Regions from separate parts of the Exiguobacterium sp. s91 genome, predicted to be linked through region 3. Evidence: riboswitches for the same ligand, from Rfam matches in the RefSeq annotation. Region 3 holds a riboswitch; each other region holds the start of a gene.

Region 1 (8,126 bases), on a different contig from region 3:
CGTCAACGGGATGATCGCGACGAGTAAGATGATGAACGGAATCGAGCGGAAAATATTGACGATACTGTTGAAGAACGTGAACAGCGGGACATTTTCAAGCAATGCTCCTTTTCGCGTGACGACAAGCAGGATCCCGAGTGGTAAGCCGATCAAGGTCGAGAATAAGAGCGAAACGGATACCATCGTCATCGTCTGCAAAAATGCTGTCCAGATATCACTGTAATTAACTAGCATGAGCAAGTACCTCCTCGACCGTCACCTGTGCCTGATCGATGTAGTGTAACGCTCGTTTCACTTCAGCCTGCTCACCAATCAACTCGACGAGTAAGGTGCCGAACGGCGTATCCTGCAACTCCGTGATGCTACCGTGCAAGATGTTGACATCGACGTCAAAGCGTTTCGCAACTTGCGATAAGAGCGGCTGCCCGGTGTGATGTCCGAGGAAATGAATCTTATAGATCGGATTCGCATTCCGGGACTCGATCAACTGGCGAATCGATGCTGGAATCTCGTCGTGCATGACGGAGCGGACGAAGTTCTGTGCTGTCTCGGTCTGCGGGTTTGAAAAGACATCAAAGACCGTTCCTGACTCGATCAGTTTCCCAGCTTCAATGACAGCGACGCGGTCGCAAATCTCCCGAATGACGCCCATCTCGTGGGTGATCAAGAGAATCGTGATCCCGTACTCCGCATTGATACGTTTTAATAACTGGAGAATATGATGTGTCGTTTGGGGATCGAGTGCTGACGTCGCTTCGTCACATAAGAGGACGGAAGGTTGCGTCGCGAGTGCCCGGGCGATACCAACGCGCTGTTTCTGCCCACCCGACAATTGATCCGGATAATGATCCGCCTTGTCCGCGAGATCGACGAATTCGAGTAACTCCGTCACCCGGCGGCGAATTTCGTCTTTCTTGACGCCTGCGAGAACGAGTGGTTTCGCGACATTCGCAAAGACCGTGTTCGCATTCAATAGATTGAAGTGCTGAAAGATCATCCCGATCCGTTGTTTTGCTTGGCGCAATTTTTTCGGAGACAGTTGCGTTAAATCTTCTCCATCGACCGTCACCGTTCCTGACGTCGGTCGTTCTAATAGATTGACACAGCGGAGTAGTGAACTTTTTCCGGCACCGCTAAAGCCGATGACACCAAAGATTTCGCCTTTTTCGATCGTCAGGTCGACACCGTCGAGCGCTGCGATCGTCTGATCTTTCGTGACGTACGTTTTCTTGACTTGATGAAATGCGATCATTCCGTTTTCCCCCTTCATTCAACAAAAAAGGTCCCTTCTTGAGAAACAAGAAGAGACCTGGATCCGCACAGTGGCAGAATCCACTCTACTCATCTCTCAGACATCTGTCTGATGGAATTGGCACAGTGCTCATAATGAGTCTGTTGCCGAGGTTTCGTAGGGCCAGTCCCTCCACCTCTCTGGATAAGTATTGCGGTATGAAATTCGTATGTGTGTTGTTGCGTTGTTGCTTATGTCGTAAAACTAATTTTTACATTACGGGTCGAAACTTTAAAAGTCAACCAACTTTGCAAAAATAATCCATTTGGCGCATATCGATGGATGAACAAGTTATGAGTTAGCTTACTCAACGGATCATGATTCGTCAAGAAAGATTTGACAAGTCATTTTTGGTCGTGCTACCATCGTTTCAATGATTATTCCGACAATTCCAATATGATATTTATCAAGAGTGAACGAGAGACCTGGCTCTATGACTTCACGGCAACCTGCAATCTGTAAGGTGCTCCGACCAGCAAAGCGCGGCTTTGGATGATACGGTGAAAAACTCGTGGGCGTCCAAGCAGTGACGTCGACGAGTTTTTTTCATGAATGGAGGAAAAATAGTAATGATGAACTATCCTGTATTGACTGGTGCTGAAGCGTTTTATTTTCAAGGTGGACCGATCGGTATTCTAATCTGTCATGGTTTTAATGCCACTCCGCAAAGTGTCCGCGACGTCGGTGAGGCATTCGCTGCTGAAGGTTTTACCGTCTATGCCCCGCGCTTACGCGGACATGGAACGAACGTCCGCGAGTTTGAACAATCGACTGCTCGATGTTGGAAGCAAAGCCTGCAAGACGGCTATGAACGTTTACAAGAAACATGCGATCAAGTCTTCGTCATCGGTCAATCGATGGGTGCGACGCTTGCACTGTCACTCGCTGCTGACGGCATTCCGTTTGCCGGCATCATTACGATCAATGCCGCACTTTCCGTTCCATCCTATGAAGCACTTTCGTTCGAGGACGGTCCACAGTACTTACCGGAAGGGGCACCGGACATCAAACGGTCTGCTTTCGAAATCATCTATGACCTCGTTCCAAGTCGTTGTGCGTTCGAACTCGTCCGTCTGATGGATGAAACGAAAGGACGCTTAGGATCAATCCTTCTGCCGACATTAATTCTCTACTCGGCGACCGATCACGTCGTCCCGCCGTCGAGCTCGGATTATCTGCATCAGCACATCGGAACGAATGATAAACGAAGCTACTGTTTACTGAACTCGTACCACGTCGCGACCCTCGATCATGATCAGGATTTGATCGTTCGTGAGACGATCCGCTTTATCGAACGCTCAAGCCGGTTCTCACAGGAAACGGGATAATAAAAAAACAGCTATTCACTTAAAAGCGAATAGCTGTTACATCAAAGGACGACCGCGATCGGTACGTCTTTTTTAATTTTCTTGGTGCTGCACCGATTGGAGCGGCTTCGGCTTTCCAGGCACCTCATGGCAATGGCGGCACCGTGGCTCATACGATTCTGAAGCGCCCACTAGGATGATCGGATCATCGTAGTTCGCTGGTTTTCCATCAATCAACCGTTGTGTCCGGGAAGCCGGATCACCACACGAAAGACAGATGGCTTGCAGCTTCGTCACGAATTCTGCGCGCGCCAGTAATTCCGGCATCTTGCCGAATGGCTCTGCCCGGAAATCTTGATCAAGGCCTGCACAAATGACGCGTTTTCCGTCTTGTGCAAGTGCTTCGATGACTTGTACGATCTCATCATCAAAGAATTGAACTTCATCGATTCCGACGATTTGTGTTTCCTCTGCTACTGCTGCGTAGAGATCGCGACTCGTCGCCATCGGAATCGCCACGACGGAGTTGCCGATATGAGAGACGACATGCTCTTCATGGTACCGGTCGTCGATTGCCGGCTTGAATACTTGAACGGGCAGTTTGCCGTACTGCGCCCGTCTGACACGACGAATCAACTCTTCCGATTTCCCGGAAAACATACTGCCACAAATTACTTCGATCCAGCCGTACTGATTTATTACATGCATCATCGTCCGACACCGTCCTCTAAAAATAGTCACTTTAACGAGTATAGCCCGAAACGGTATCGAGAAAAAGGGTTGACTTCCGGAAATCAAAATTCATTTTTTCTTTACCTAGAATTTTTGTCCTTTCATTCCAACCGTCCCCTATTTCCTGTACACTGAAGAAGAAGACTCTCACGAAAGAAGGTGTCCCCGATTCATCATCTCTTACATGACATCCTGCACCAATACGGTGCCCTTGGTCTCTCCGTCCTTCTCGCAGGTGGTATCGTGGGATTGCCGGTTCCTGATGAGACCCTGCTCGTCCTGTCCGGTTTTTGGATGCATCAAGGCAATCTACCACTCGTCGGTACGATCCTCGCCGCTTACGCCGGCAGTTGTATCGGGATGACGATCAGCTATTTACTCGGATTAAAACTCGGTATGCCACTATTACACCGCGTCGGACCGAAAATGCGTATCTCAGAAAAACATATTCTTTCCGCTGAAGCCGGATTTCGTCGTTACGGAAAATCGGTCTTGATCATCGGTTACTACATACCTGGTCTCCGCCAACTCTCTGCCTTTTTTGCAGGTGTCTCGAAAATGCCGTTTCGCGTGTTTGCGAGTTATGCGTATACAGGTGCGTTGATTTGGATCAGCGTGTTCTTAGGCGCCGGCTACTTCGTCGGTCGTCACCTCTCGTTCCACAAAGTCATGGACTATATCTTGGCACATCCGGAAGTCATGCCGTATTTAATCGGAATTGCCGGTGGAATCGCCTTCTCCTTCGTCTTGAAGACGTATCTCGCGTATCGTTCACAATTCAGTCTATACAAAAACAGCCTGCTTCCATAATGGAGGCAGGCTGTTTTTTTAAGAACCGGCAAGTGATTACTTGCGGCCGTATTTTTTGTTGAAGCGATCGACACGACCATCTGCCGCATTGAACTTTTGACGACCTGTGTAGAATGGGTGCGAGTCTGAAGACACATCCACACGGATGAGTGGGTACTCGTTACCATCTTCCCAAGTGATCGTTTCGTTCGAAGAACGAGTAGAACCGCTTAAGAATTTGTACTCAGTCGTTGAATCCATAAATACTACTTTGTTGTAGTTAGGGTGAATTCCTTGTTTCATGGTTGATTTCTCTCCTTCCGCCCTGGTTCATTTGCTGAGCCAGAGTAAGTTACCTTCCTATACTAAACGATTTTTTTGCGCGTCGCAATAGTTATTTTTCCGTCGTCGTTTCCTTCTTGACGGTACGTGGTTTAGCCGGTGCGCGTCGGACCGCCTTCTTCTTTTCCTTCTCGAGTTCGACGAAAAATTCCTCATTATTTTTCGTATCGCGAATCTTCCGTAGGAACGTATCGACGAATTCGTTCGACTCGTTCATCGTCCGGCGAATCGTCCAAAGTGCATCGAGTTGCTCTTTCGGAAGCAAGAGTTCTTCCTTCCGTGTACCGGACTTCCGAATGTCGATCGCTGGGAAGATCCGACGCTCTGACAGCTTACGATCGAGATGCAACTCCATGTTGCCCGTCCCTTTGAATTCCTCATAGATGACGTCATCCATGCGCGATCCTGTCTCAACGAGAGCTGTCGCAAGAATCGTCAAACTACCACCGTGTTCGATGTTTCGCGCTGCCCCAAAGAAGCGTTTTGGTTTATGGAACGCAGCCGGGTCAATCCCCCCTGAGAGCGTCCGACCGCTTTGCGGTACCGTTAAGTTATAGGCCCGTGTTAGACGTGTGATCGAATCCATCAGGATGACGACATCCTTCTTGTGTTCGACGAGTCGCATCGCCCGCTCGAGGACAAGCTCAGAAATCCGGACGTGGTTGTCTGGTGTTTCGTCAAACGTCGAGCTGACAACGTCTGCTCCCGGAACCGAGCGCTCAATATCTGTTACTTCCTCAGGACGCTCATCAATCAAGAGAATGATCAGTTCGACATCCGGATGATTCTCCTGAATCGAGTTTGCGATTTCTTTGAGGAGTGATGTCTTCCCTGCTTTTGGCGGTGCGACGATCAAACCACGTTGACCAAACCCAACCGGTGCGATCATATCCATGACACGCACAGATAGATGGCGTGGTTCTGTCTCAAGTCGCATTAGACGATCCGGATAGATCGGTGTCAGTGCCGGGAAAAATAAACGGTTACGGGCAGTATCTGGTGCTTCACCGTTGACGGCTTCCACGCTAAGTAATCCTTGGAACCGTTCGTTTTCCTTCGGTGGACGGACTTTACCTGTGACGACATCACCATTACGTAGATTAAAGCGTCGGATTTGAGATGCTGCGATATAAATATCTTCAGAGGATTGGGAATAATTGATAGGACGAAGGAAGCCAAAGCCACCATCGTTTTGCATTTGTGGGTTGCCAGGGATGACTTCGAGTACCCCTTCGAGGAAATAAAGACCAGTCGATTCAGCCTGTGCTTTTAAAATCTTGAACATCAACTCGCGTTTACGGGCTTCCCGGTATTGTGGGACATTCTTCGTCTTTGCGATTTCATAGAGTTCTTTTAATGTCAGTTGGCTCAATTGAGCCAGTGTATAGGAACGTTCTGGTTTATCTTTTTTATCAGTTGTTGGCATGTTCTTCACCTATTCTTTATAAATTCAACTGCATTCAGCATACTTCCATACATACATCAGGAGGTATGTAATTTTATTCGTGAACTAAAGGTATCATATTTTTTTGAATTCGTCGTTAACAATCCTCTGCGTTTCTTACTTTGTAATATTCAAGGATATTATTTCAGTTATGTTACAAAAGCATCTGTTTTGTCTTCTAACTGAAAAAACGTTTTCAAGTGTGCTCGTGCTAAGATATTCCTGCAGACAAAATTCTTACACAGTTGTAAGGTAGACTGCTTAATCACACACTTAATGATTTCATCATATAACTTACGGACGCAACACACTACATTTAAACGGAGGAATTCTTAACATGAAACGTTTTCTAGCATCGATCGCGACGGCAGCCTTAGTGGTTTCAGGTTTTACATCAGTGGGTACAGGTAAAGTTGAAGCAGCGACAGTCACGAAAGTCAAGATCACGGACAACGGTCTTCGTGTTCGGACAGCACCTTCTACGAAAGCAAGCATCGTCGGGAAAGTCAACGCTGGTCAAGTCTTTACATACAAAGGCAAATCAGGCAGCTGGACAAAAATCTCATACGGCGGTAAAACACGCTATGTCTACTCACAGTACACAAAGACATACAAATCATCTTCTAGCGCTAAAAAATCAACAAGCTCTTCTTCTAAACGGACGAAAATCCTGAACGAAGCAGCAAAACATAAAGGTACACCTTATGTATGGGGTGGAACAACGACTCGTGGATTCGACTGCTCTGGTTTCACAAGCTACGTGTACAAGAAAGCGGCTGGTAAAACATTGCCACGTACGTCTTCTTCACAATATTCTTCTTCTAAGAAAGTCAGCGTTTCAAAAGTACAACCAGGAGATCTTGTCTTCTTCTCACACGGTAGCGGCATTCAGCACGTTGGGATCGCAACAAGCAAGTCAAGCATGGTCAACTCAGAAACAGGTGGCGTTAAATACTCAAGCTTCAAATCAGGGTACTGGGGTTCACGCCTTGTCGGCGCAGGATCTTACCTATAATTCATCATCTCAAAGCGGTTGAGCATTGGCTCGATCGCTTTTTTTCATCTCATTCATAAGGAGGAAATAGGATGCATGTCTTAATTACAGGTGCTTCAAGAGGTCTCGGTCGTGAATTCGCTTATCTCCATGCTCGTCAAGGGGATCACGTTCTGCTCGTCGGACGTGATGCTACGGCACTCTTCGAAACGAAATTCCATGTCGAGCGACTCGGTGGAACAGCAACCGTCTTCCCTTACGATTTAACGCAGTATACGCATCGATTGGCACTGTTTCGGGCAACGGAACAGATTCCGGTCGATTGCGTCATCAATAACGCTGGAATTGGTGTCTTCGGTTCTTTCCTTGAGACCTCGTTTGAAGACGAGTCTCGAATGATTGCTTTAAACATCGAAGCGTTGACACACGTGACGAAGATCTATGCCTCACGGATGAAAGAACAGGGAATCAAAGGACGTATCGTCCATCTCGCGTCAACGGCTGCATTCGAAGGTGGACCATGGCTGAGTGTCTATTACGCGACAAAAGCCTATGTCCTTCATTTCTCGGAAGGCTTGACGGAAGAGCTCGCAGTAGACGGGATTCAAGTGAGCGTTGTCTGTCCGGGTGCGACACATACCGGATTTGAATCGGCAGCAAATCTTGAACAGTCACGCTTGTTCTTGCGACCTGGTGTCATGGATGCTCCGACGGTTGCGCGTATCGCCTACCGTGGCTATATGAAGGGAAAAACGTTCATCGTGCCTGGCTTCGGGAATGCCTGGTATATCTTTTCGACGCGTTTTCTACCGCGTCGGTACGTCACCCGACAAGCAGGAGAAGTCCAGCGTCCGCGGTAATCGTCAAATAATGATTTATTTATCACTCAACGTTCATATCCTCCCTTTCCTCAGGCGGGAGGTAAGCCGCGACATCTCGCAACTTGTGCGAAATGCCAGGTCTTCCCTTACCCTGACGGAAACGTTAGCACGTTTCCTTTTCCTGTAGGAGTTGAGGATGAACGTCTTGATTCCTAGAAACATATCAAAAAAGAGTTGGCGCTCCGGAGATCATCCGCAACGCCAACTCTTTTTGTGTGGATTCAGACGTCCTGTTTGAGGAGTCGTCCTGTTTTACTTAATGACAAGCTTCGGTTTCTTCTTGAACGAGTGAATACCCTCGACAAAACGAACCGTTCCTGATTTCGCACGCATGACGACAGAGTGT
Region 2 (8,126 bases), on a different contig from region 3:
GGGAATCCATTGCTCTTCGGCTTGATCGACGAGGATCGAGATGAAGAATTTTCGGGTCCTCGTCATCGAGATCGTCGCGGACTTGATCACACCTGTAAACGGACGATGTTGTTTCAACTTCACAAAACCAATCTTAGGAAGCTTCACCTGACATGCCTCGATTCGGATGCTTCCCTTCAGATTGTTCGTCGTGTAAGAGGCGCGGTCGTTGTGCTTCGATTTGAACTTGGGGAACCCAACAGACTTATCCCGAAAAAAGTTCTGGTATGCCTTATTCAAGTCCATCTGAGCGTTCGCTAGGGAAAGACTATCGACTTCTTTTAGGAAAGGGAATTCAGGTTTGTACTTTGCTGGGGTTGGGAGCTTCTGCTTCACGTCAGGGTCGAGCTTAGACTCTTTATACAATCGGATACGCTCTTCGAGCATCTTATTGTAAACGAAACGGACACAACCGAACGTCTTCACGAAATACTCTTGTTGGAACTTCGTCGGATAAAGTCGAAACTTGTACGCCTTCAGCAAGGAAATCACTCCTCTCCTTTTTTTCGATGTAGTGTCTGATGACATCGATCGTCGCATTTCCGGTCCTCACTAGACAATAACTTCGGGACCAAAACATTTCTTTTCAAAGTTGTGTTTTGACATGTGGAAAATCGTGGTTGATCAATCGACTGCTGGTACTCTTATAAGCGTTCAGAAACTTGGACATTTCCGCGTTTGGGTGCGCTTTAAACAACACATCGATATAATCGTTGTCATGGTTCCACTCGATCAGTGTAATACGATATGACGTGCCTATTCGTTCGAACATCTGTCTCGCAAACGTCGAGATGGCGTCATCAATCACTTGTCTCCTGTATTTCACTACGAGGATAAGATCGTAATTCAGAAGAAAGACTGAATGCTTATCTGTGTTAAATTTTGTTTGTGTATCAATTCCTTTTATTGGTTGCACTGATTTCATCAAATGATTATAGTCTTATCGAAACGGGTGATTCATCTCCTACCTACGCTACACTTAGAGGTGGGAGTATTCTCGCCTGATTTTGATAAATCGTATACGAAGCGACAGGATACAAAAACGCGGGAATCCGTTTTTTCATGCGTTATTCTTCTTTTGTTTCGCCGCTTCTTCTTCGACACGTTGCAACAGCCCATGAACGATTTTCTCATTCTCTCGCTCTCCTCCAAGCGACAACAGACTCTTTCCAACAAAGTTCGCTCCCTCATTTTTTCCCGTATAGATCAACAGACAACGGTCATGGTCGATCGGTTTAAGTGTAAACGTCATCTCGATCTTGAATATTTTAGCCAATGTGAATCCAATCGTATTTTGTTTGAAGTCAGGCTCGTTCGTATAGGCTAAATCGGTCACGATATAGGTTTCAAGTCGATTACCCTGCATGTATGTTTGACGATACGTCGAACCGACGACACCCGGTTTTCGTTCAATCACCTCGTGCTGGACGACGTTTGGAATCAAACGCTGCAATCGCGTGTGATCAAACAAGTGCCATGCTTCCTCAATCGGAATATCGAGCTGTCGTTCTTCTCTCCACGTAATCATAGATCCGCCCCCTTTTCTATACAAATACCCTGTCATCCGGTCTTGTAACGTCCGGTGACAGGGCGAGAGCAGATTCTTATTTTACTGTGCTTGTTTCAAGGGCTGCACCGAGGAACTTCGCTAGTTCGAGCATACCGTAGCGTCCTGCAGCTGCCTCGGCATCCGAATTATAGTTCGTATTCGTATTGACGTCATACGTATAGATCGTACCTGACGCATCCTTAATGAACTCGATGCCTGCGACCGCGATTTGGTTCGCTTGGAGGAATGCTTCATACTTTTGGATGATCGGGTCATCGAAGCCTTCAACGATTTGGAACTTCATCGGTGTTTGCGGTGCTTCTTCACCGACTGGGCAGAACAAGTCGTCGATCACGCATGCATCCGCTGGGCAAAGCTCGAACCCTTCTGATGTATCGACTCGAACCGCGTAGACGAACTTTCCACCTACGAACTCACAACGTGTGATGTACGGTTCTGGTGCTTGAATATACTCTTGAATCAACGTGATGCCATCGACTGGTTCGTCGAATGTCGGACCGTCGAGATAAGCTTCAAGTGCTTCAATCGAGTGGAACAGCTGGACGCCGAGACCTTTTCCGGCACGGTTGTGTTTCGTGATGAATGACGAAACACCGATTTCTTTTGCTGCTTGTACGATTTGATCACGTCCGACGGCAGCCGTCGTCTTCGGTACACGAATCCCAGCCTTCCGCAACGCCGTATATTGATTGACTTTGCTGACTTCAAGACGGAGCGCACGCGTTCCGTTAAAGACGGTCCGGTCATGCTCTTCTAACCAAGCGAGGACCCCTTCCGTCAACTCCGGCGCGTAACGATGTCCCCGCGTATGCGAAGAAGCACTCATCCGGCTGTAAAAGACGCCTTCTGGCGGCAGTTCATCCAGCGGAACGATTCCTTCATTCAAGTGCCACTGTTCATACGGTAATTCGAGTTCTTCGAGACGTTTGATGAGATGGTCCGTCCATTCTTGGTTTTCGTGGAGAATATGAATTTTTGTCATGATTGTTGACCTACCTTTCGTTTCGCTTCGACCAGTGGCATTACGTCACGAGCAAAGCGTTCCATTTCTTCAAGTTGTGGTGAGAATTGTAACAAAAGTAACGTGACACCGACGGCTTCGAACGCTAGAATCCGTTCAGCGATTTGTTCTGGTGTCCCGATTAAATTCGGACGTAGACCACGGTTCGAGACAGAATAATCGTTCCGCTCGACCTGTTGCTCCAGTTGCGATTTACTAATGAAATCCTGATAACCGGCATAACCGGCGCTGTCTTCCTTGACGTCCGTGATCCGTTGCCATTCAAGAAGTGCTTCTTCTTCCGTATCCCGACAAATGATGTAGGCAGCAAGACCGAAGCTTTCGAGCGGCTTTTGTCCCGTCGCTTCCCGGCGTACTTTCATGTCGTCGATTTTATGGGCTACTTCTTCAACAGTGCCCCCGTGCATGACATAAGCGTCACAGTGTTCGACGATCGTTCGCTTTCCAGCTTCACTCTCTCCACCAGCGTAGAGCTTGATGCCTGGACGCTGGACTGGCTTCGGATGGAGTTCTGCTTGCTCGATCGTGTAGTGATGACCGGAGAAGCTATACGGTGACGCATCTGCCCACAGTCCCTTCATGACCGTGACGAACTCTTCCGTCCGAGCATAGCGTTCATCGTGCGCTGTGAAGATACCGTTGTATTGTTTCGCTTCCTCTGCCCACCACGCTGAAACGACGTTGAGCGTAAAGCGTCCACCACTCAACTGATCGATGTTTGCCGCCATCTTCGCCGTCGTCGCTGGATTATGGAACCCGGGACGAACCGCTGTCATGATCTCAAGGCGTTCTGTCGTTGCAGCAATCGCTGCTGCCGTCGTCCATGCCTCAAGACTCGGTTCCTTAATGCCTTTGATATCATTCAAGTTCAATTCCGCAATCAACGTCGTCGAGAACCCGATTCGTTCTGCTGTTTGTGCGACTTGTTTCGCATAATCGAAGGTCGGTGGCATCTGTTCATCCTCGACGTTACGTAACCATCCCCCAAAAATCGGTAACCAAAAACCATACTCCACTCCATCGTCCCCCTTATCATAAAAAAACGCTCTTTTCGAAGTTCGAAAAGAGCGACGGTATCTTGTCCTGTCCGCTCTTATCTTCGGAAGGTATCCCTTCCTGGAAGTAGCACCTTCCGCCGTAGCGGGGTTGCTGAAGTGTCTTCGGGCCAGTCCCTCGACTTCTCTAGATAAGATGTGTTGCATTCATCGTACAAAATTCACTGAACTAAAGCAACCATTAAACCGTCTTTTCCAATCGGAATTATTTCACGCATAAAAAAATCCCGACGTCGTGTCGGGATTCGGTATTAATATGGTGCGACGAAATCTGATGTTGGCTCTGGCGCTTGTTCACCACGCACACGATCATAGAATTTTGCCATTGTGACGCTGAAGTATGGTCCAACCCATAAGACAGCAAGACCAAGTGTAACGATCACGAGTAATGCCCAACCAATGAATGATAGGAAGAGTAAGAATGCTTCCATTTTATGACCATCCATGAGTTGACGTGAACGTGTGATGGCCTCGAAGATACCGACCGATGGTTCATCTCGAAGGATGTAGAACGTCAACAGGTAAGAGAACGACTTGATGATCCCTGGAATGATCAAGAGTAATGTCCATAAGAATAAGAAGACCGCTTGCACAATCGAGACGCCGATGACTTTGCCGAAGATTTTATACGGCTCGAACAAATCAGCTACTTTGACTTCTTCATTGCGTGCGAACGACATCGCGACCCACGTCCAACCCGCTGCGATTGGGATCAATAAAATCGAAAGAATGATACTGACCGCACTCATCGCATTTAGATCTTCGTTAGGATCTGGTCCGATGAACGTCGGAACGCTCTGGATGATAGAAAACAGTACGAACATGAGGATGGCAAATCCCCAACGACCGCTGAGCGACTCCTTCGCTGCTTTTTTTAATTGAGATGACATGAGTAAGGTCCTCCTTGAAAAATAAGTTCTCACCTTACTTTACGGTCGAATTCTTCTAATGTTTCACTCTTTTTTCAATAATTTCCCGTCTCGTTGCTGGTTGAGCCAAGCACGCTCAAGTTGTCGTTCACACGCCGTGTATAACGATCGTCGACCGTCGAGCCGTTCCATCGCGAATGGAATACCATGCTTTTTCGCCTGCGCGATGACATGTGCACTCGCTGCATGAGAAACGCGACTCGTCACGACGACGATCGCGTCCGTCTTTTTGGCGAGACAGGCAATCTTTTTCGCGGACTGTGCGTCCCCTGCAAGATGAATCAATTCGATTCCCGTCGGCGCAAAGAACTCGCGATAGACAGCGGTCTGTTGTTCATTTCCGACGATGACGAGACGCATTCCTGTGAAGCGCGTGAAATCAAGTGGTGTCTTATCAACGAAATCCATCAATTGTCCAGGTACGGCTGTCGTCACGATCGGTTCAATCGTTCGCTCTTTTGGTATACGGACGCGACGCTGTGCTTTTTTAGCTTTCGGAACCGGTTGTCGTTTCATTTTTCGTGCATACCGATTTGACTTTTTCGTTGTCACAGACGTCTTCACTACCGGTTGCTCTACCTCTGATGGGCGGTTAGATGATGCGTTGACGATCGGCTCTTTATACGTGAATGGATGCTTCCAAGCAATCGTCAGTGTATCCTTCCGTTCCCGCCACATGACGAGATCGACGAGTTGACCTGCTTCTAGTCGGAAATAGCGCATGTCTTCTACCGGAACGACATAATAGAACGATCTGCCCGACTCATCTTGCAGTGGACCATTCACCGTTTCCTCAATGATTCCATGCGCCTTGACGATTGCTTGTTCAAACACGACACGTTCTGGATTCTCTCTCATTCGCTCCGTCGAGACGACGGCTTCGATACGGCATATCGTTTTTTGATCATCCTGACGATCGACACGGACACGGACTTCCATGCCGTGCTCGAGATTCCAATCGCGGACGTCTCGTTCAGAAATATGACTGCCCGACCATTCTAGTAAAGTACCACCTTTTAACCCCCGCTGAAACGTATAGGCATAACGTTGCTTGCGTACTGGCTCGATCGGTACTTGCGGTGGCATGACGATAGTCTGTTTCTCTAACTCCATCACTTCATCGATGACCGGTGTTTCTTGAACGTCGCGCGGTGCATAATACGCTGACATTTTGACCCATTCATCGATTCCGTTCACTTCGTCGAGCCAGAGTTGCCAATCTTCATACTGCTCCACGACCGCTAATTTCATCTGTACCAATTCAGTTGCTCGTTCCAACACCTGTTGCATCATCCGTAACCACTTCCTTTGCGTTTTTTTCACTATAGCAACGAAAAAACGCGGAAGTAGTCCAAAAAAATAACCAGGTTATTTTTTATTTAGGTACGTTGCTGAATTTCCACAGCCGGATCCTGACGCTTGTATTTCGCAACGATGACGATCAAAACCGTGATGATCACAAGCAGGAACCAAGAAGACAATTTTCCAAGATCAACGACTACCCAGCCTCCTTCCTGATGCGGATAGACCCAGCCTTTAAAGAACGTTACGATGTTCTCCGCGATCCAAATGAAAAAGGCAATCAGTAAAAAGGATAGAACGAGCGGCATCCGGTAGATCGTCTGCTCGATCGTAAAATGAACCCATGACTTATAGAAAACGAGGACGACGAGGACCATCAATAGCCAGCGTGCATCGAAGATCCAGTGGTGGGTGAAGAAGTTGAGATAGACGAGACTGCCGACGCTGATCGCAAGCCAGGGGGGTGGAAATGCTATGAATCGTAAATGAAATCGCCGAAACGCCTGGCAGACATAACTCGCGACGCTTGCGTACATGAATCCTGCATACAAGGGAACACCAGCCACTTTCGTCAAAGCGTCTTCCGGATAACTCCAAGACCCGACGTTCACCTTGAACAGTTCAAGTGCTAGACCGATGACGTGAAACAATAAGATCAGTTTGAATTCCTCCATCGTTTCATACCGCGTGACGAGTAAGACGATTTGGACGAGAATACACCAGAGCAACAGGAGATCGTATCGTGCGATCGGTTCAGTAGGAAGATAACGTGAAAGAGCAAGCGCCGCGAAAATCATTACGGGAAAGACACAACAGATGGCTTCTATATATGTAAAACGAATCAGGTGCCGGATCGCTTTCATTTGGTCATCTCCTTTTTCTTCAGTATACGTTTCTCTTTTGACCTTCCCCTCCTTCTTAAGATGGAAAAAACGGAAAATTTCGTCTTTCTTCTTCCACTTTCCTCATGATACAGTTAACGAATCAATTATTTTTAAGAAATGAGGTGCCAGACATGACGCGTCATCGCGCTTCCTGGTTGTTACGCGCTACGTTAAAGTGGGGACTCTTCCTGCTCGGTTTATTTTTACTCGCTCTTGGCTCATCAATGATGATCACGGCTGAACTCGGTGTCTCGACGTGGGATGTATTGCATCTTGGTCTCCAAAAAAAGACGCCACTATCCGTCGGAACGATCATCTTGCTTGTCGGTCTATTACTCGTGTTTGTTAAATACGCGTTAGACCGCGTCACACCGCAAATCGGAACGCTCGTCAACGCGATTTTCGTCGGTGTCTTCATGAATCTTGTTCTTGGTTCTCATCTCTTACCTTCATTTGAGTCGATCTGGTTGAATACACTCTGGCTGATTTTCGGCATCTTCATCATTGGGATGGGCGCTGGTCTGTATGTCGCTGTCGGATACGGGGCCGGTCCACGCGATGGGTTGACATTGACACTTGCAGAGCGTTTTGGAACGTCGATTCGTCTGATGCGGACGATCATGGAAGTTACGGCATGCGGCATTGGCTGGTTGCTTGGGGGACCTGTTTTCTTCGGTACGATCCTCTCGATTTTCCTGATCGGACCGTTCCTGCAATTTTGGTTGTTCTATTTCCGACGGATCATTGCAGCGATTGATGCAAAAGGACTTCCGGCGTCTGAACGCCAAATTAGCTAAGTCGCCTGACTCGATATCATTCTGCGTGAATGATATCTTTTTTTATGTCAGAAGCAGATAAGTTGCGCCATCAAAATAAACACGTTATATTCGTTTACATATCAATCTTTGATACGTCAAAGGTTTCTTCGAACGAAGGGAAGGATGTGATGGATTGAGTATTTCCTGCACCGAAAAAGGACGTTTGATCTATGCACTCGTCTCCGTCAATAAGACGATTGCTCAAAAATTCGATCTCTGTACGGATGGTTTCAGTCAGACGCGAATGGACCTACTTGCTCAACTACAAGTCGATCAAACGATCAGTCAAAAAGAATTGCAAAAACGCGTCAATGTCGATCATGCAGCAGTGACCCGTCATCTCAAACATCTGGAATCGACCGGGATGATTGCTCGCGAACGGTCAGCCGCTGACAATCGGGTGATTCTTGTTTCCTTAACGGAACAAGGGGCGACGCGCATTGCACGATTACGCGAACAAAAAGATGAGTTCCTCGAGAACTTACTCGAAGGATTCTCCGCTGAAGAA
Region 3 (8,126 bases):
GTACGAGATCGGAAAATCGGTGGCTTCCGTCAGTTACCGTTGATTTATGCGAGCGGCGGTTTGATTGGCGTGCTAGTCGTCGTAACGGAACTGACAGCAATCCAAACACTCGGGATGACATGGGCGATGTGTTTATTACTCGTCGCACAGATTTTATGTGCGTTTGTGATTGATTTAAAGGGATGGTTCGGTGTCTTAAAAAAACAAGGAAATCGTGGTCAGTGGGTTGGTGTGGGTCTCATGCTTGCAGGAGTTGCGATTTTCTCACTTGCCTAAAGGGAGGGAATAAACATGAAAACCGTCATTCAACAGTACGGACTGGATACGATTTTGACGGAAGAGACGCGCGCTTGGTTGCGTCAAGAAACCTTCCAGAAAGGGGAACTCCTCTGTACGACAGGGACAGCGATCGACCGGATGTACTTCATCGTCGCAGGCAAGGTCAAGATATCTGCTGCCTCGTCAGAAGGGAAACAACGGATTCTGCGATTCAAGACACCACTGACAGTGATCGGTGACGCTGAATTCATCAACGAACGGGAAGTGCTGAATACAGTCGAAGCAGTGACCGATGTCGAGGTGTTGAGCGTACCGTATGCGATTTTACGCGAGCACAATACAACGAACGTCTTTCTGCAATTCTTATTACGCACGATCACAGCGAAGTGGTATGCCGACTCGAAATCAGCGTCGCACCATGTGTTGTATACAGTTGAAGAGCGATTTGCAGGGTATTTGTTGTCGATCGCTTCTGAAGCCAGTGACAGCTTATTTTATCAGGAGATGCGGACATCGAACCTGCATGACGTTGCTGACTGGCTTGGAACAAGTTATCGCCATCTCAACCGGATCATCACGAAGTTGTGTGAAGAAGAGATTCTCGTTCGACGACGTGGGAAAATCATCATCGTTGATCTGGAGCGGATTCGCGAGAAGGCGAACGGCAACAGCTATGAGTAAGGAGGAACGAACATGGTAATAGGCATCGTGTGTGCCGTGTTTGCAGGGATGTTAATCAGTTTACAGACGGTATTGAATGCTCGGATGAGTGACGCGTTTGGCGCTTGGGCGACGACGACGCTGGTCTTCTTCGTCGGTTTCATCGGAGCAAGTGTCACGTATGTTCTGTTTCGTGGTGGAACAATCGGACAGATTCAAAACGTATCGCCACTCTATTGGTTTGGTGGACTTGTCGGTGTCGGCGTCGTTTTTTGTGTCATGCGTGGGATTCAGTTACTTGGTCCGTCCGTCGCAATCTCTGTCGTTCTGATTTCGCAGTTAAGCTTTGCTCTCGCTGTCGATACGTTCGGCTGGTTCGGTTTACCACAAATTGATTTATCGTTCGGTCAACTCGTCGGTCTCGCTGTCATGGTATGTGGGATTTTCGTCTTGAAGCGGTATCAAGTCGTGGCGCCGGAAGAGAGGGCGAAGGATATACCGAAGCAAGTCTCTTAAAAAATCTGATACTAGTTCGATCGACTGACGAACGTTTCTGTCATCCTCGCTTTCCGCAGGCGGGAGGTAAGCCGCGTCATCCCGCATTCTATGCGATTTGCCGGGTCTTACCTGACCCTGACGAAAGCGCGACTCGCGCTTTCTTTCCCTGCAGGAGTCGAGGATGAACACTCACGTTCTAGATTGACTAAATAAAACATGCGCGTTTCCCGCTAATTCGATCGGGAGATTCGCATGTTTTTATGTGTTGTGACTTGATCTCAATCGAATAGATGAACCATTCGTCTTCTGAAGTAAAGTGAGAGAACAATAATGAGAAGACCACAGTACAATATGATTGTCGTGATCGAAACGTGAAACGACAGTAGAAACGAGAGGAGCGCGTAAGATAATGGAATGAGACCATTTGACGCGGCATTCACGACACTCATGACACGTCCCATCGTCTGTTCCGCACACTGAGACTGGATGAACGTAATGAAGCGAATATTGATGATCGAAGAAAGGACACCAAGTGATAACAGGATGATCAGGTACAACAAGATCTGCTGCGCTTGACTAAGCAGGAAGAGAAGCAGACCTAAGGCGCCAATTAATCGGACCGATGAGGTAAGCCCATTTACTTTCGTTTGCGTAAAACCACTCCAGAGCGCCCCTCCGAGCATTCCCATTTGATAAGCACCTTGCATATAACTTAAATCCATCGCATCTCCTTGGAGCACATCATGAACGAGTAAGGGGATTCCGAGTAAGAGTGGTCCAAAGAAAAAGAAATTGACACAGATGACAAGAAAAAGTGTCTGCTTGAGTTGCTGAAAGTGAAAAACGTAATGCAGCCCTTCTTTTAGTTCAAAGAGAGCTGAATGCTGAAGCGATCGCTTGATCTTAGATTCACGAATACCATACGTGAAAAGGAGCGTCAGACAGAGTGTCCCGAAAATTACGAGAAAGACGTGCGAGTAAGAAGAATAGCTGAGAATGACTCCACCAAGAATCGGACCTGAAAAGAGGGCGATTTGATTAGATGTCTGAATCAGTGAATTGGCTTTAGTGAGTTGTTCTTTCGGAACGAGCGTAGGAAGTAAGGAAGCATTCGCCGGCGAAAAGAATGCATCCACACTACCGAATAGAAAGGCGAATCCTAAAATCGTCAGCAATGTAAGCTGATCGGTATGAAGTAATGCGAGAAGACAGAGAATGAAACTGATTCGTAAAGCGCTCGAGATGCGCATGATCGTCGAACGTTTATAGCGATCGGATAAGACGCCACCGAATAACATGAGAAAAATACGGGGTAACAAGGTGGCCATGAGGACGAATCCAAGATATGACGCCTGGTTTAGCGTATGGATGACATACCATTGTTCAACAAACAGATAGGTTGATAGGGAGAGGGCAGAGCACATACCGGACCCCCATAAAAATAAAAAAGATCGATTTTTAAACAGCGATTGTTGCGTATCCATTTCAATAGGCAGCATGTGGCACCTCCGGTTTAGACGTCGTCATTCTCAAATAGTGGTTCATCAATTGCAAAGGCAGTCGTCATGATATAGAAGTGTTTTTTATCTTTTTTGTCTAGTGAAGGGGACCGTGTGAACTCGTCCAATAGAGCACGATATTTTGTAGCAAACTGCCGAAAATCGGCTTCAGACATCGCCAGTTCCTTTTGAAGTGATAAGCTCATCCAGTCCTCGATGTTCGAAGATGAAGGAGAAAAAGTAGCTGTCGGAGCCGTAAGAACGCGTGTCTTTGCCCGGTCTAGTACCTCAAGATACGACTGCCGGGTCGCTTCATTCGTCTCGACGAAGTTCAGTAGATGATCGGCAGGAATGTATCCTCGAGCAATCGCTTGATAGTATTTCAATAGATTGCCGCCCTGTTCTTCCGTACGGACGAGACGAATCAAGTCATGCTTTTCAAGTTCCCGTACGTGATAGAGGACCTTCGCGCGGGATAACGTCAGCAAGTGGGCTAACTGATGTACCGTGTGTGGTTTTTCGACGAGAAACATGAGGATTTTTGTTCGTAACGGATCACTGATCACTTTTAACTGTTCATAGTTCTCTAACATGTGAATCGCTTTTTGTTCCATGCACTGATCTCCTTTTTAACCGGTTAATTTTTATTAACCGTAAAACAAAAGGCTTCTTTTGTAAACGATTACAAATTTATGTAAGGGTGTTGGTAAAGAAGACATCATTTTTTTACATACAAAAAAAACTGATTCCACGACATCTCGATCATCCTCCACTTTTTACTGAAAGTAGGGTAAGAACGAGATGTTTGAAATCAGTTTCAGCTACTGTATATGGTTCGAAGTGATTAGACCGTCGTCGTATCTTTCCATTCCTGCTCGATGAAAGCATCGCGACCAGAAGCAGCACGATCTTTTTTATAGTGTTCTGGATTTTTCTTATGGAAGTCTTGATGGTACTCTTCCGCCGGATAAAATTCAGAAGCGGCATCGATCCGCGTCACGATCGGTTGTTTGAAACGATTGCTTGCAGCAAGGGCGTCACGGGAAGCGATCGCTGCTTCGTGCTGTGCATCCGTATGATAGAAGATCGCTGGTGCGTACTGCGTGCCGCGATCTTGGAATTGACCTTCTGCATCCGTCGGATCCGTTTGTGGCCAGTAGAGTTCGAGCAGACGCTCGTACGGGAACAGGCTCGGATCAAACGTGATTTGGACGACTTCGAGATGTCCCGTCGTTCCTGTTTTGACTTGCTCGTATGTCGGATTGTCGACGTGTCCGCCCATGTAACCTGATACGATTCCCTCGATTCCTGGTAATTCTTCAAACGGTGTCACCATGCACCAAAAACATCCACCTGCAAATGTTGCTTTTTCCATCTGTCTCTTCCTCTCCGTGGGAAATCCCCATTGTATGTCTGACAGCGAGAAAACGAAAACGACTCCTTCGCTTGGTTGCAAAAGGAGTCGCCGCTTTTTATCAACCAAAGCTTTCGCTTTGCTGGTCGTAGCACCTTGCTATGCGCAGGTTGCTGGGACGTCATCGATCCAGATCTCTCGGTCCACTCTTGATAAGGGTATATGAAGTTGATGTCATTCGTTATCATTGTTGTGATGATACCATTCACACAGAAATAAAGTCAATCCTTAGGTTTTAAGGCACGTAAAACCGTCGCTCCGAGTGTCTTCGCACCAATCAACAACGCCTGTTCGTTGATTTCGTACTGCGGATGATGCTGTGGATAGTTGACGCGACCGTCCGTATATCCGGAGCCAGTGAAGAAATAACTTCCCGGGACATGTGTTAGATAATGCGCGAAGTCATCCGCAGCCATCATTGGTGTGAGTGCCCGGACGGATGCTTCCGGTAAGAAAGAAGCGGCTTCCTGAACAAGTTTTGTCTCGTCCGGATGATTCCAGAGCGCCGGGTAACCCGTCGTGAAGTCGATTGAATAGGTAGCACCGATGCCGGCACATGTCGTTTTGGCGACAAGATCGACTTCTTGCCGGAGCTGATGCCGCAATGTCTCATTGAACGTCCGAATTTCACCGACGATGCGTGCTTCACCCGTGACGATGTTCGGTGCCGTTCCCGCATGGAAGGATCCGATTGCGAGAACAGCCGGCTCGAACGGATCGACCCGTCGACTGACGAGATGCTGTAAGTTACAGACGAGCTGCGCTCCAGCGACGAGCGCATCTTTTGTTTTGTGCGGTGCTTGCGCATGTCCACCTTGACCATGAACGATGATTTCGAATTCGTCGATTGCACATAATGTATGTCCTTCCCGAAACCCAATCGTACCGACTGGTAAATCATTTTCGAGATGTGTCGCAAAAATCGCATCGACACCTTCGAGGACACCGGCTTCAATCATTTGGATGGCTCCACCGGGAAAGACCTCTTCACCATGCTGGTGAATGATTCGAATCGTTCCTTGCAATTGATCACGTAACGGATAGAGCGTAGCAGCCAGGGCCATCACCATTGCCGTGTGACCATCATGCCCGCAAGCATGCATGATACCAGGATGGATCGACCGGAAAGCAAGCGTTGTCTCTTCCTGAAGTGGTAATGCGTCAAAATCTGCGCGGACCGCAATCGTCGGACCAGGTTGTTTACCTTCGATCGTCGCGACGACACCACGACCTCCGACGGCTGTTTGATAAGGGATGCCCTGCTCCGCGTAAAAGTTTGCAATTCGTTCTGGTGTGCGGACTTCCTGGAAAGAGAGTTCCGGATGTCGATGAAAATCACGACGTAACGCGATCATCGTCGGTTCGAATTGTTCAAGTGCTTCAAAAAGTTGAGTTTGCATCTTCAAGCTCCTTTGACGTGTGTCTTTTCGTGAAAATGGGTACAGATACAGGTAATCACGAAAGGGGATAATGAAACATGGGAGAAATCGTCGTCAACGCTGTACTTACAATCAAAGCAGGACTTGCGGATCAAGTCTTCCCGATTCTACAAACGGTCTATCATGCCTCACAAAAAGAAGAAGGGTGCTTACGTTATTCCTTACATCAATCGATCGAGGATGAGCATCAATTCATGCTGTATGAAGTGTATCGTGATGAAGAGGCACTTGAAGCGCATATCGCATCCGATCACTATAAAGCCTACCGTGAACAGATCGAGTTATACTTGATGGATCGACAAGTAACGAAATACGTCGAGATGACATTCTGACGTATTGCGATAAGAAGAGACGAACCCGTCGATTTCGACGGATTCGTCTTTTTTTGTCTTACATCGATTTAAATCCGAGGAAATGCTCCTGCCAACGCGGTTCGTAAATCGAGTTGATTTGAAGCTGTGAACCGCCTGCATGGATGAAGTGTTCGCTATCGAGCATGATTCCGATATGCGATGGACCATCTGTATAAGTGTTCTGGAAGAAGACGATATCCGAGCGTTTACCGCTTGCAATACTCGTCCGGCGATTTGTAAAGAAAGCACCATACCAGTAGCCACGAACGTTCGTCCGACCACCGTATTTTCCGGCCTTGTTCGTCGCGTAGTGAATCAAACCGGAACAGTCAAAACCACCGTTCACGGCATCTTGCGAACCCCATGTGTATGGTGTACCGATATGTTGAACGGCTGCTTGGATCAGCTTTTCACCACGCGTATTATTCTTTTTAACGACCCGTTTATCGGACGTGATCGTCACAGCGGATACAGGAAGATAAACAGGTGTCCAGCCTGACTGGATGACATAGAAGTTTCCGACTCGATGACGCGGATAAACCCGTTTGCCTTGTTCAACGAGTCCGCTACCTTTTGGACTTGTTGGACTCGCAAAGAACGACGTCGTCTGTTTGACCGTATAGATTTTCGCCCGGTCGATCGCTTTTTGTGTCAGTTTCATATCGGGTTTGCTCGTGCTGATATAAGGGTTGAGGACGTAACCCGTTTGACCATTTGCCAGGCGAACTTGCCAAAAATCATCATCAATTGATTTTAGACCGATTAATTTCGTCCCTTTCTTCAAATAGGCAGCTGGGCGACTGTAAGCTACGTCGGCAGAGAAGAGTGGCGTCTGGTCCAGGTGGACATAAAATGTCGTGCCTTTTTTTGCTTTTGCCGTCGGCTTGTTCAGTCCGATACGACTCGAATCGACGAAACCAAAGGCATTTTTATATTTGACGCGTGTATAATAACCGCTTTTTCCGTAGATCGAAATCGAGGTACCTTTTTTTAGTGTGCCGATTTTTTTGCTCGAAAGTTTTGCCTGCGAACGAATGACGACATCGTCTTCCGTCACATAGCGTTGACCAGTGACGTCATACAGATCCGGCTTTTTCGTCACGAGATCCGTCGTCTTGACGTAGCCGTAGACCGATCCTTTTTTCATGCGTGTGTAACTACCGCTTGTGCCGTAAATCGTTAGCTTATCAGCTCGTTTGACGGAATACATAATTTTGCTCTTCGTCGAAGCAGACGTGTAGACGGACAAATTGCGTTTCGCGTATCGTGTCCCGGTTGATGCATAGACTTTTCCAGTATCGAGATCAGCTGTCTTGACGTAAGCATGAACTCCACGGAAGATGATCCGGCTATAGGCACCGCTTGTGCCATACACCGTCAGCAGCGTATTCGTTTGATGTTGCTTTAAGACAGGACTTGAAGATTTGACATCCGAATAGATTGGCGTAACGCGCTGAACATAGAGGCGTGCAGTCTTCGGATAGTATTTCAACGTACCGAGATGTGCCGTCAACACATAGGCATACTCGTCGTTTCGTTTGATTCGTGTAAATGACCCCTCGATGCCGTACGTCTGAAGGGAAGTATTCACAGGAATCGATTGTACGACTTTTCCTTTCGTAGTCGCAGTAGCATAGACCGTCGTCTGCTGTTGGATGTAACGTAGCCCGGTTTCCGGATGGTTCACGACCGGCGCATCAGCTAAATCAGCCGTCAATACGAAGGCGTAACCCGTTTTAGTCGCAACACGCGTAAAAGTACCGATCGTACCGAACGTTTCAAATGCTTGATTTTGAACGACGGCTGTCTTCGCGCTCGTCGTCTTCGGTTCAACGAAAAGAGAAGTCGTTCGTTTGGCATAACGCAGTCCTGTTTCCGGATAATTTTCGACCTGCGCATCAGCTAAATCAGCCGTCAATACGAAGGCGTAACCCGTTTTAGTCGCCACGCGTGTAAAAGTACCGGTCGTACCGAACGTTTCAAA
Region 4 (8,126 bases), on a different contig from region 3:
GGTATGACGAAGGACGCGGAAGGTCACGCTTGGATCGCGCATTATGCTGGATCATGTATCACCCGTTGGAATCTTGCGACTGGTGAAAAACTCGCTCATGTCGACTTCCCAGTCGCAAATCCGACGTGTCCGATTTTCTACGAAGATCGATTGCTCGTCACGACCGCTGCAAACGGAGATGATGCACCACACGCCGGTGCCGTCTTCGCCGTAACATTTGAATGATTCGTAGAGGGGGGATCATCTTTTTTAGAGGTGATGCCTCTTTTTACACACAATTCGTCTAGACGCCTATTCAAAAACAGACGATACTAAAGAAGAAGACTATTCATTTTTTGAAGGAGTGAAGCCGATGCGTGTCACGACAATCGAACGTTTACATCAACTGCAGACGACCCCATCCTTTTTCCCGGTCAACTGCTACCTGTTTGAAGAAGCAGACAGTTTAACATTGATTGATGCTGGACTCGGAATTAACGCAAAGGCGCTCTATCACTATATTCGACAGCAAGAGAAACCACTCGGTGCAATCATCCTGACTCATGCGCACGCCGATCATGTCGGCTCACTGGATTTCCTTGCGAACGCCTTCCCTCTCGCTCAAGTCTGTATCAGTTACCGAGATGCTGCATTGCTCAGTGGGGATGAGACGCTACGCGAAGGCGAAACGACACCCTTAAAAGGGGGTATTCCGAAAAACATCAAAACACGACCGGATCGATTGCTCGAGAGTGGTCAACAAGTCGGAAGTCTCAGTGTCATCGCCTCACCCGGGCATACACCTGGTTCGATCTCGCTTTGGCATGAAGGGAGTCGGACGTTGATCGCTGGAGATGCTTTTCAGACGCAAGGGGGACTCGCCGTCTCCGGTGATGTCCGCTGGCAATTTCCGTTCCCCGCACTCGCGACATGGGATCCGGACGTCGCCCTTCGCTCGGCTGATCAACTGACGGAACTATCTCCAGATATTCTTGCCGTCGGACACGGTCCCCTCATTCTCGGACCGAGTTACGAGATGCGCCAAGCTGTCGATCGATTCGGACACGTCTTACAGACGAAAAAATCTTCTCCATTCAAATCACACACTTAAAACGGGACTGTATCATAAGTCAGTCTTTCCAAAGATAAGGATGGCAGAATGAAAATCTGCCATCCTTATCTCATAACAAAAAGAATGACGCGTCGCACGCAACTCCTACAGGAATAAGCGCATTTATGCGCTTCAGAGACAAACAAGACCCGTTTTCCTGCTTGAATGAAGCAGGAAAACGGGCTTGTGTCTCGCCTGAGGAAAGGGCGTGAAAAGACGCGTCATTCTTTTTTTGAGTTAGCCCCATTTTTTCGTCCAGTGGTTCAATTCTGTTCTGCAACAGCATAACGATAGACGCGTGCTTCGTAGGGACGCAAGATATCCGGGCTATCCGGATAGTTTGATACGAGCAATTTTTCATGCGGTAAAATGAGGGCGGTCTGCATCGGTTCATCATGTACGTTGAGGACGATCCGCCAGACTTCTCCCTCTAATTCCCGTTCATAGATATAGAGATACGGATCATGAAGCGCTAAGTCTCGGTACGTGCCGTAAACCATGATCGGATGTTGCTTTCGCATCTGAATCAGCGACTTGTAAAAAGCAAGCACGGACGATGGATCCGCTTCTGCCTGCGCGACATTGATGTCCGTATAATTCGGGTTGACGGCTAACCATGGTTTCCCACTCGTAAAGCCAGCTGCATGTGTACCGTCCCACTGCATCGGTGTGCGGGAGTTATCACGGGCAAGTAACTGCATCGACGAGAGTACGACCTCCGGATCCTCTCCACCAGCGACGCGCTCCGCGTATCGATTTCGAAAGGCGACGTCTTGATAGAGCGACGGATCCGAGAAGCGAATCCCCGTCATCCCGATCTCTTCTCCTTGATACACGTATGGAATTCCGGGTAACGTATGCAACATCAAACCGAGTAGTTTTGCGCTCTCGACGCGATACCGTTCACTGCCGAAGCGCGTCACTTGTCGTGTATGATCATGGTTGTTGAGAAACTGTGAATTGACGCCTAGTGGGTATAAGACATCGTACCAGCGTTTCTGAATTTCCTTGAACCGTAAAAGATCCATCGCCTCCATATCGTCCGCGATCTCGAAGTGAAACAGCGTCCGAAGTTCTTCTCGATCTTCACTGACGTATAACAGCCCGTCTTCCGGACCAACGAACGGAATCTCACCGACTGTGAATAACTCTTTACCCGCAAGGACGTTCGCATGCATCTCCTGCAAGAAGTCATGCACGCCTGGCTGATTTCCAAGGTACGATAGATCAAACGGATTGGCGACATCCTCGAACGACCGTTTTTTGATCAAGTTGATGACATCCATCCGGAAGCCGTCGATCCCTTGAGCGATCCACCAGTTCATCATATCGTAGATCGCTTGCCTCACAGCTGGGTGCTCCCAGTTTAAGTCGGGCTGTTCTTTGGCGAAGGAATGAAAATAATACTGCCCGCGCTCTTCACTCCACGTCCATGGGCTTGGCGCAAAGTACGAGCGCCAGTTGTTCGGAGGCGTCTCTTTCGTGCCATCCTGCCAGATATACCAGTCATCCTTATCGTTGATCCGCTCCCGCGACTGACGGAACCAGTCATGCTGGTCACTCGTATGGTTCACGACTAAATCGAGAATGACCTTCAATCCACGGGCATGAGCGGCAGTGATCAACTCCTGGAGATCTCCCATCGTTCCCGCTTTTTCCATGATCTCGTAATAATCGGCAATATCATAGCCGTTATCGACGTCCGGGGAATGATAACACGGATTCAACCACACGACATCGACACCAATTGAAGCGATGTAATCAAGCTTGTCGATGACACCTCTTAAATCACCGATCCCATCCCCGTTCGAATCTTTAAAGCTACGCCAGTAGACTTGATAGACGACTGCCTCTTTCCAGTTAGCTCGCTTCATCTTCCCACTCCTCTCCCTACTCTTTATTCCCGCTCCACTTATCTGTACCTGTTTATCCGACAATTTTTTTGAATTTCGAAAAAGTTCTTTTCTTTTGACTGAATATTCGTTATCCTTGACGACAATACCACGAAGGAGGCATTCATCCATGAAACATTTCGCTCCATCCATCGCCATTGATCGGCTTCCTGCTCCTGTCTTCGCTGAACTCGCGAACCGAATCGGTGCTGTAAAAGCTGCCGGACACGATGTCATCACACTTGGTCAAGGAACGCCTGACCAGACGACGCCTGTACATATTCTCGATGCCTTAAAACAAGCCATCGACGAGCCAACGAACCTTCAATATCCACCGTTTCGTGGACATGATTTTCTAAAGCAAGCCGTCGCTAGCTTTTACGCGACTGAGTTCGGTGTCACAATCGATCCAGCAACGGAAGTCGCGATTCTCCTCGGTAGTAAAGCCGGTATCGTCGCCTTACCGCAGACAATCGTCAACCCTGGAGAAGGAGTCATCGTTCCGGATCCAGGATACCCGGATTACCTGTCTGGCGCAGCACTTGCTGGTGCATTCCCGATCACGCTTCCGTTGCTTGAAAAAAATAACTTCTTACCGGATTACGACTTACTTGATACGACGGACGTCGAGCGTGCCCGGATGTTGTTCCTCAACTACCCGAGTAATCCGACGGGTGCGACCGCGACGGCAGAAGCCTTCGAACAGACAGTCGCTTTCGCCGATGCCCATGATATCTGTGTCGTCCATGACTTAGCATACGGCGGCATCAGTTTCGATGGTCCGACGCGAAGCTTCCTGCAGACGGAAGGGGCAAAAGACGTCGGGATCGAGCTATTCTCACTCTCAAAACGCTTCAACATGTCCGGCTTCCGGATCGCCTTTGCGATTGGTAATCCGTCCGTCATCTCAAGCATCGAGACGTACCAAGAACATCTCTACGTCAGTGCCTTCACACCGATTCAACATGCTGCGACCGTCGCCCTGACGAGTGACCAGACATGTGTCCGCGAGTTAAGCAGTCTGTACGAAACACGACGCGATGCGTTGTTCGCAAAACTCGATGCGATTGGTTGGAGTGGACCACGACCGGGCGGTTCCTTCTTCGTCTGGCTTCCTGTTCCGGAAGGTTACACGTCCCAAAGCTTCACCGATCACCTGCTTGACGAAGCACACGTCGCCGTGACCCCTGGATCCTTCTTCGGCGAATACGGTGAAGGCTACGTCCGGATCAGCTTGATTGCTGACGTCGAACGTCTAGAAGAAGCCGTCGATCGAATCGGAACGCTCAACCTGTTCCGGACACCTGTTGCGGAATAATTCTGAAAAAACATTTGACAGATGGGAATCATTTCCGTTAAAGTAAATCCCAACAGCATAACTACTTATCGAGAGCGACCGAGGGATTAGGCCCAACGACGTCCGGCAACCACCTGTAAGGAACGGTGCCACATCCTACAGAATGATTTTCATTCTGAGAGATAAGTTACGAAATCTTACACTTTCGTCGCTTTTTTCTGGTTGCTCCGCTACTAGGAAAAAGCGACTTTTTTTGTATGAGGAGATGAGCGGATGATTGAATTCAAACACATTACAAAACGGTTCGTTCGAGATCGGACCCCGATTTTTGCATTACGGGATGTCGATTTGACGATCCAAAAAGGAGAAATCTTCGGGATCATCGGTGAGTCCGGTGCCGGTAAGAGTACGTTACTTCGCCTAATCAACGGGCTTGAGCATCCGACACAGGGAAGCGTCAAGGTCGACGGTGTCTCGCTTGGCGGAATGTCAAAAGCAGATCTGCGTCAACTTCGCTTACGGACAGGAATGATCTTTCAGCATTTCCAATTGATCCAGTCGCGCAACGTCGCGGATAACATCGCTTTTGCGCTCAAGGCTGCTGGCGTCAAACGAGCAGATTTCCCGGAGCGAATTCGCGAACTCGTCTCGCTCGTCGGACTTGAAGGATTTGAGACGAACTTCCCGAGCCAATTAAGCGGTGGGCAGAAACAGCGCGTCGGGATTGCCCGGGCACTCGCGAACGATCCGACCGTCTTGTTATGTGACGAAGCGACATCAGCTCTTGACCCCGTTACGACACTACAGATCCTTGAACTGCTGAAGGATTTGAATGAACGACTCGGATTGACGATCGTCCTCATCACGCATGAGATTGATGTCGTCAAACAGATTTGCCATCGCGTCGCGGTCATGTCGCAAGGTGAAGTCGTTGAAGTCGCCTCAACCTATGACCTGTTCAGTCAAGCCAAGCATCCAGTGACGCAACATTACGTCGATACGGCACTACAAATCGAATTGCCAGAACGCATCTTACAGGCAACTCCAGGCAAGATCATCCGCTTGCAGTTCACGGGCGAGAAGACCGGTGAGAGTACGTTATCAGAAGCAATCCGCCGTTACGATATCTCAGTCAGCATCTTGCACGGCAAGGTCGACTACATTCAAGACGTCGCCTTCGGTGTCCTGATTGTCAGCTTGACGGGATCATCCGACCAAATCGCTCCTGCCCTCGACTGGCTCGCGACGGAACTTCATGCACTCGAGGTGATTCAGGATGTGGCTTGATCGTATTCAAACGATGTTACCTGAGCTCTTGAAGGCACTCGGCGAGACGGCGTGGATGGTAGGAATTTCACTTGCCTTTGCATTGGTCGTCGGGATTCCGCTCGGGATTCTCTTGTTCGTCACCGACCGGGGATTATTTTTTCAAAACCTTGCCGTCCGCCGTGTCCTTGACTTCGTCGTCAACATCGTCCGGTCGCTACCGTTCATCATCTTGCTGGTTGCCCTCATTCCGTTAACGAAGTTCTTACTCGACAATACGATTGGTCCGACGGCAGCATCCGTCAGTCTCAGTGTCGCAGCGATTCCGTTTCTCGCGCGACTCGTTGAGACGTCACTGCGCGAAATTCCGCCTGGTCTAATCGAAGCAGCGGAAGCATGTGGGGCGAAACCATTACGGATCATCGTCAGTGTCCTCTTACCGGAAGCACTCCCTGGCATCATTCAGGGCATCACATTAACGACGATCAGCTTGATCGGCTTCTCAGCGATGGCTGGTATCGTCGGCGGTGGAGGTGTTGGTGACCTCGCGATCCGTTTCGGTTATTATCGCTACGATAATCTCATCATGATCGTGACGATCGTCGTGCTCATCGTCATCGTTCAAAGTATTCAAGCACTTGGCAATCAACTGGCGCGAAAAACAGATAAACGCTAATCATACATACAAAGGGAGAGTGGAATCATGAAAAAACGATATGCCTTTTTAGCAACAGCCTTACTCGGTGCAGGAGTCCTCGCGGGATGTGGAGACAGCAGTGCTGACGAAAAAGACAAGACGATCAAGATTGGTGCGACGAGCGGTCCGTATAGCGACATGGTCAAACAAGCGATCCAGCCGCAACTCGAAAAGAAAGGCTATAAAGTCGAAATCGTCGAGTTCAGCGATTACATCCAACCGAACATCGCCCTCGGTAGCGGGAACATCGACGCCAACTTGTTCCAACACTCGATCTATCTCAAGACGTTCTCTAAAGAAAAGAACCTCGATTTAAAAGGACTCATCACGGTTCCGACAGCACCGATGGGACTATACAGCAAGACAGCGAAGACACTCGACGACGTCAAGACAGGTGCTGAAGTCGCGACACCGAATGATCCGACGAACCAAGCACGGGCACTGAACTTGCTTGCGGAACAAGGCTGGATTGAACTGAAGCCGGACGCTGATCCACTAACCGTTTCAGAGAAAGATATCGTCAAGAATCCGAAGAAACTCGTCATTAAACCACTCGAGGCGGCTCAATTGCCACGCGCCGTCGAAAGTGTCGACATTTCAGCCGTTCCAGGAAACTTCGCACTTGCTGCGAAATTCGACTTACTTGATGCGTTAGCGCTTGAGACGATGGACGAACAATACCGTAACCTCGTCGCTGTCCAAACGAAAGATGCGGACAAGCAAGTCGCAAAAGACTTAAAAGCAGCCGTCGAATCGGACGCTTTCAATACAGTCATCGAAAAATCATTCAAAGGCTTCAGTAAACCTGAATGGGCAAACTGATGTAAAAAACGACCGGAATTCAACGAGATCACCTCTCTTTGAATTCCGGTCATTTTGTGTTAGAACCGATACCACATCAGTTCTTCATCATGATAGGTATCATCGATTTTCAGCGCCCGCGGTTCAATCGCGTATGATTCAAAACCAAGTGATCGATACAACGCTTTAGCAGCTTCATTCGTCCGGACGACCGAGAGATGGACTTGCTCGATCACAGGATGCTGCTTTAATCTACGTAATGCCTCTTCTACGAGTTGTCGTCCGACCTGTTGCTTTCGGGCGCGTGGCGTAACGTACATCGCAAATAGATTCGCTCGATGTCGCATCTTGACTGGCTCGGAGCAGACGATAGTGACGACACCGACGAGTTCATTTTCATGAAACGCACCGAACGTCATCGACTGTTCGCTTTCAAGACGAGTTGCGTACCGTTCGATGGGTCGATCTTTTTCTGCTTCATAATCAGAGCCGAATGCCTCCGGATGGTTTCGTAAGGCTTCTAACCGCAATGCTTTGTAACGAGTTGCATCTTCTGCCGTCAATTGACGTATTTTCAACTGCTCCACCCCCTACCTGTAGTATAGAACGAACTAACTCGTAAAAAAGAGGACGACATCGAGCGATATCGTCCTCCATTCTTCTATTTAAGGTGTTCGGAAATTAATCGTGAAGTACGGTGCGTTGTCTCGGAATGCTACACCGACATCCGCCTGCTTGAAGCTCTTTTGAAGGATGTTATCGCGGTGTCCTTTCGAGTTCATCAAGCCCCAATGCGCCGCAAAGACATTCGGATAGCCCATCGAGAGATTCTCACCGGCTCCCATGAACTTGATACCGCCTTGTTTCATTCGATCGAACGGGTCACGCCCTTGTGGATCCGTATGCGAGAAGAAATTATTCTTCGCCATGTTTTCGCTGTGACCACGTGTAACCGGCTTCAGTGCCGTGTACGGTGCTAATGGATTTAATTTATAGTCGGCTCGTTCCCAGTTCATCAACCGAAGCATCAGTTTCTCATCTGTCGTTCGTAACGCATTCGACGCCGTACCGTAGAAGCCTTTT

What was found. Region 3 has a riboswitch for S-adenosylmethionine ahead of msrA (peptide-methionine (S)-S-oxide reductase MsrA). Riboswitches for the same ligand answer to the same signal wherever they lie in the genome.
Region 1: it holds a riboswitch for S-adenosylmethionine, as region 3 does, so the genes downstream of both, KNQ06_RS00405 (alpha/beta hydrolase) here and msrA (peptide-methionine (S)-S-oxide reductase MsrA) in region 3, are expected to answer to the same signal.
Region 2: it holds a riboswitch for S-adenosylmethionine, as region 3 does, so the genes downstream of both, KNQ06_RS13995 (LLM class flavin-dependent oxidoreductase) here and msrA (peptide-methionine (S)-S-oxide reductase MsrA) in region 3, are expected to answer to the same signal.
Region 4: it holds a riboswitch for S-adenosylmethionine, as region 3 does, so the genes downstream of both, KNQ06_RS01285 (methionine ABC transporter ATP-binding protein) here and msrA (peptide-methionine (S)-S-oxide reductase MsrA) in region 3, are expected to answer to the same signal.

Annotation. Positions count from the first base shown of each region.
Region 1 is NZ_JACSMZ010000001.1:64,372-72,497, reverse strand. Features, by position in the region: gene KNQ06_RS00415 (methionine ABC transporter permease) at 1-234, opposite strand, end outside; gene KNQ06_RS00410 (methionine ABC transporter ATP-binding protein) at 224-1,252, opposite strand; SAM riboswitch class I at 1,339-1,442, opposite strand; SAM riboswitch class I at 1,692-1,793, shown strand; gene KNQ06_RS00405 (alpha/beta hydrolase) at 1,861-2,619, shown strand; gene KNQ06_RS00400 (thymidine kinase) at 2,692-3,306, opposite strand; gene KNQ06_RS00395 (DedA family protein) at 3,490-4,140, shown strand; gene KNQ06_RS00390 (type B 50S ribosomal protein L31) at 4,177-4,422, opposite strand; gene rho (transcription termination factor Rho) at 4,514-5,887, opposite strand; gene KNQ06_RS00380 (C40 family peptidase) at 6,243-6,920, shown strand; gene KNQ06_RS00375 (SDR family NAD(P)-dependent oxidoreductase) at 6,992-7,759, shown strand; gene glpX (class II fructose-bisphosphatase) at 8,033-8,126, opposite strand, start outside.
Region 2 is NZ_JACSMZ010000003.1:162,075-170,200, forward strand. Features, by position in the region: gene tnpB (IS200/IS605 family element RNA-guided endonuclease TnpB) at 1-522, opposite strand, end outside; partial or broken gene tnpA (IS200/IS605 family transposase) at 539-964, opposite strand; gene KNQ06_RS13985 (SRPBCC family protein) at 1,100-1,567, opposite strand; gene KNQ06_RS13990 (ATP-grasp domain-containing protein) at 1,644-2,591, opposite strand; gene KNQ06_RS13995 (LLM class flavin-dependent oxidoreductase) at 2,588-3,646, opposite strand; SAM riboswitch class I at 3,721-3,823, opposite strand; gene KNQ06_RS14000 (DUF975 family protein) at 3,937-4,575, opposite strand; gene KNQ06_RS14005 (DUF2325 domain-containing protein) at 4,639-5,907, opposite strand; gene KNQ06_RS14010 (DUF817 domain-containing protein) at 5,994-6,779, opposite strand; gene KNQ06_RS14015 (YczE/YyaS/YitT family protein) at 6,932-7,597, shown strand; gene KNQ06_RS14020 (MarR family winged helix-turn-helix transcriptional regulator) at 7,752-8,126, shown strand, end outside.
Region 3 is NZ_JACSMZ010000002.1:34,456-42,581, reverse strand. Features, by position in the region: gene KNQ06_RS11685 (DMT family transporter) at 1-276, shown strand, start outside; gene KNQ06_RS11680 (Crp/Fnr family transcriptional regulator) at 292-960, shown strand; gene KNQ06_RS11675 (DMT family transporter) at 973-1,455, shown strand; gene KNQ06_RS11670 (MFS transporter) at 1,716-2,936, opposite strand; gene KNQ06_RS11665 (winged helix-turn-helix domain-containing protein) at 2,951-3,550, opposite strand; gene msrA (peptide-methionine (S)-S-oxide reductase MsrA) at 3,781-4,311, opposite strand; SAM riboswitch class I at 4,406-4,509, opposite strand; gene KNQ06_RS11655 (M20 metallopeptidase family protein) at 4,572-5,750, opposite strand; gene KNQ06_RS11650 (putative quinol monooxygenase) at 5,828-6,121, shown strand; gene KNQ06_RS11645 (C40 family peptidase) at 6,180-8,126, opposite strand, start outside.
Region 4 is NZ_JACSMZ010000001.1:258,579-266,704, reverse strand. Features, by position in the region: gene KNQ06_RS01305 (SMP-30/gluconolactonase/LRE family protein) at 1-225, shown strand, start outside; gene KNQ06_RS01300 (MBL fold metallo-hydrolase) at 353-1,090, shown strand; gene KNQ06_RS01295 (glycoside hydrolase family 13 protein) at 1,354-2,964, opposite strand; gene KNQ06_RS01290 (aminotransferase class I/II-fold pyridoxal phosphate-dependent enzyme) at 3,113-4,300, shown strand; SAM riboswitch class I at 4,363-4,468, shown strand; gene KNQ06_RS01285 (methionine ABC transporter ATP-binding protein) at 4,553-5,566, shown strand; gene KNQ06_RS01280 (methionine ABC transporter permease) at 5,556-6,221, shown strand; gene KNQ06_RS01275 (MetQ/NlpA family ABC transporter substrate-binding protein) at 6,249-7,064, shown strand; gene KNQ06_RS01270 (GNAT family N-acetyltransferase) at 7,124-7,621, opposite strand; gene KNQ06_RS01265 (CAP domain-containing protein) at 7,709-8,126, opposite strand, start outside.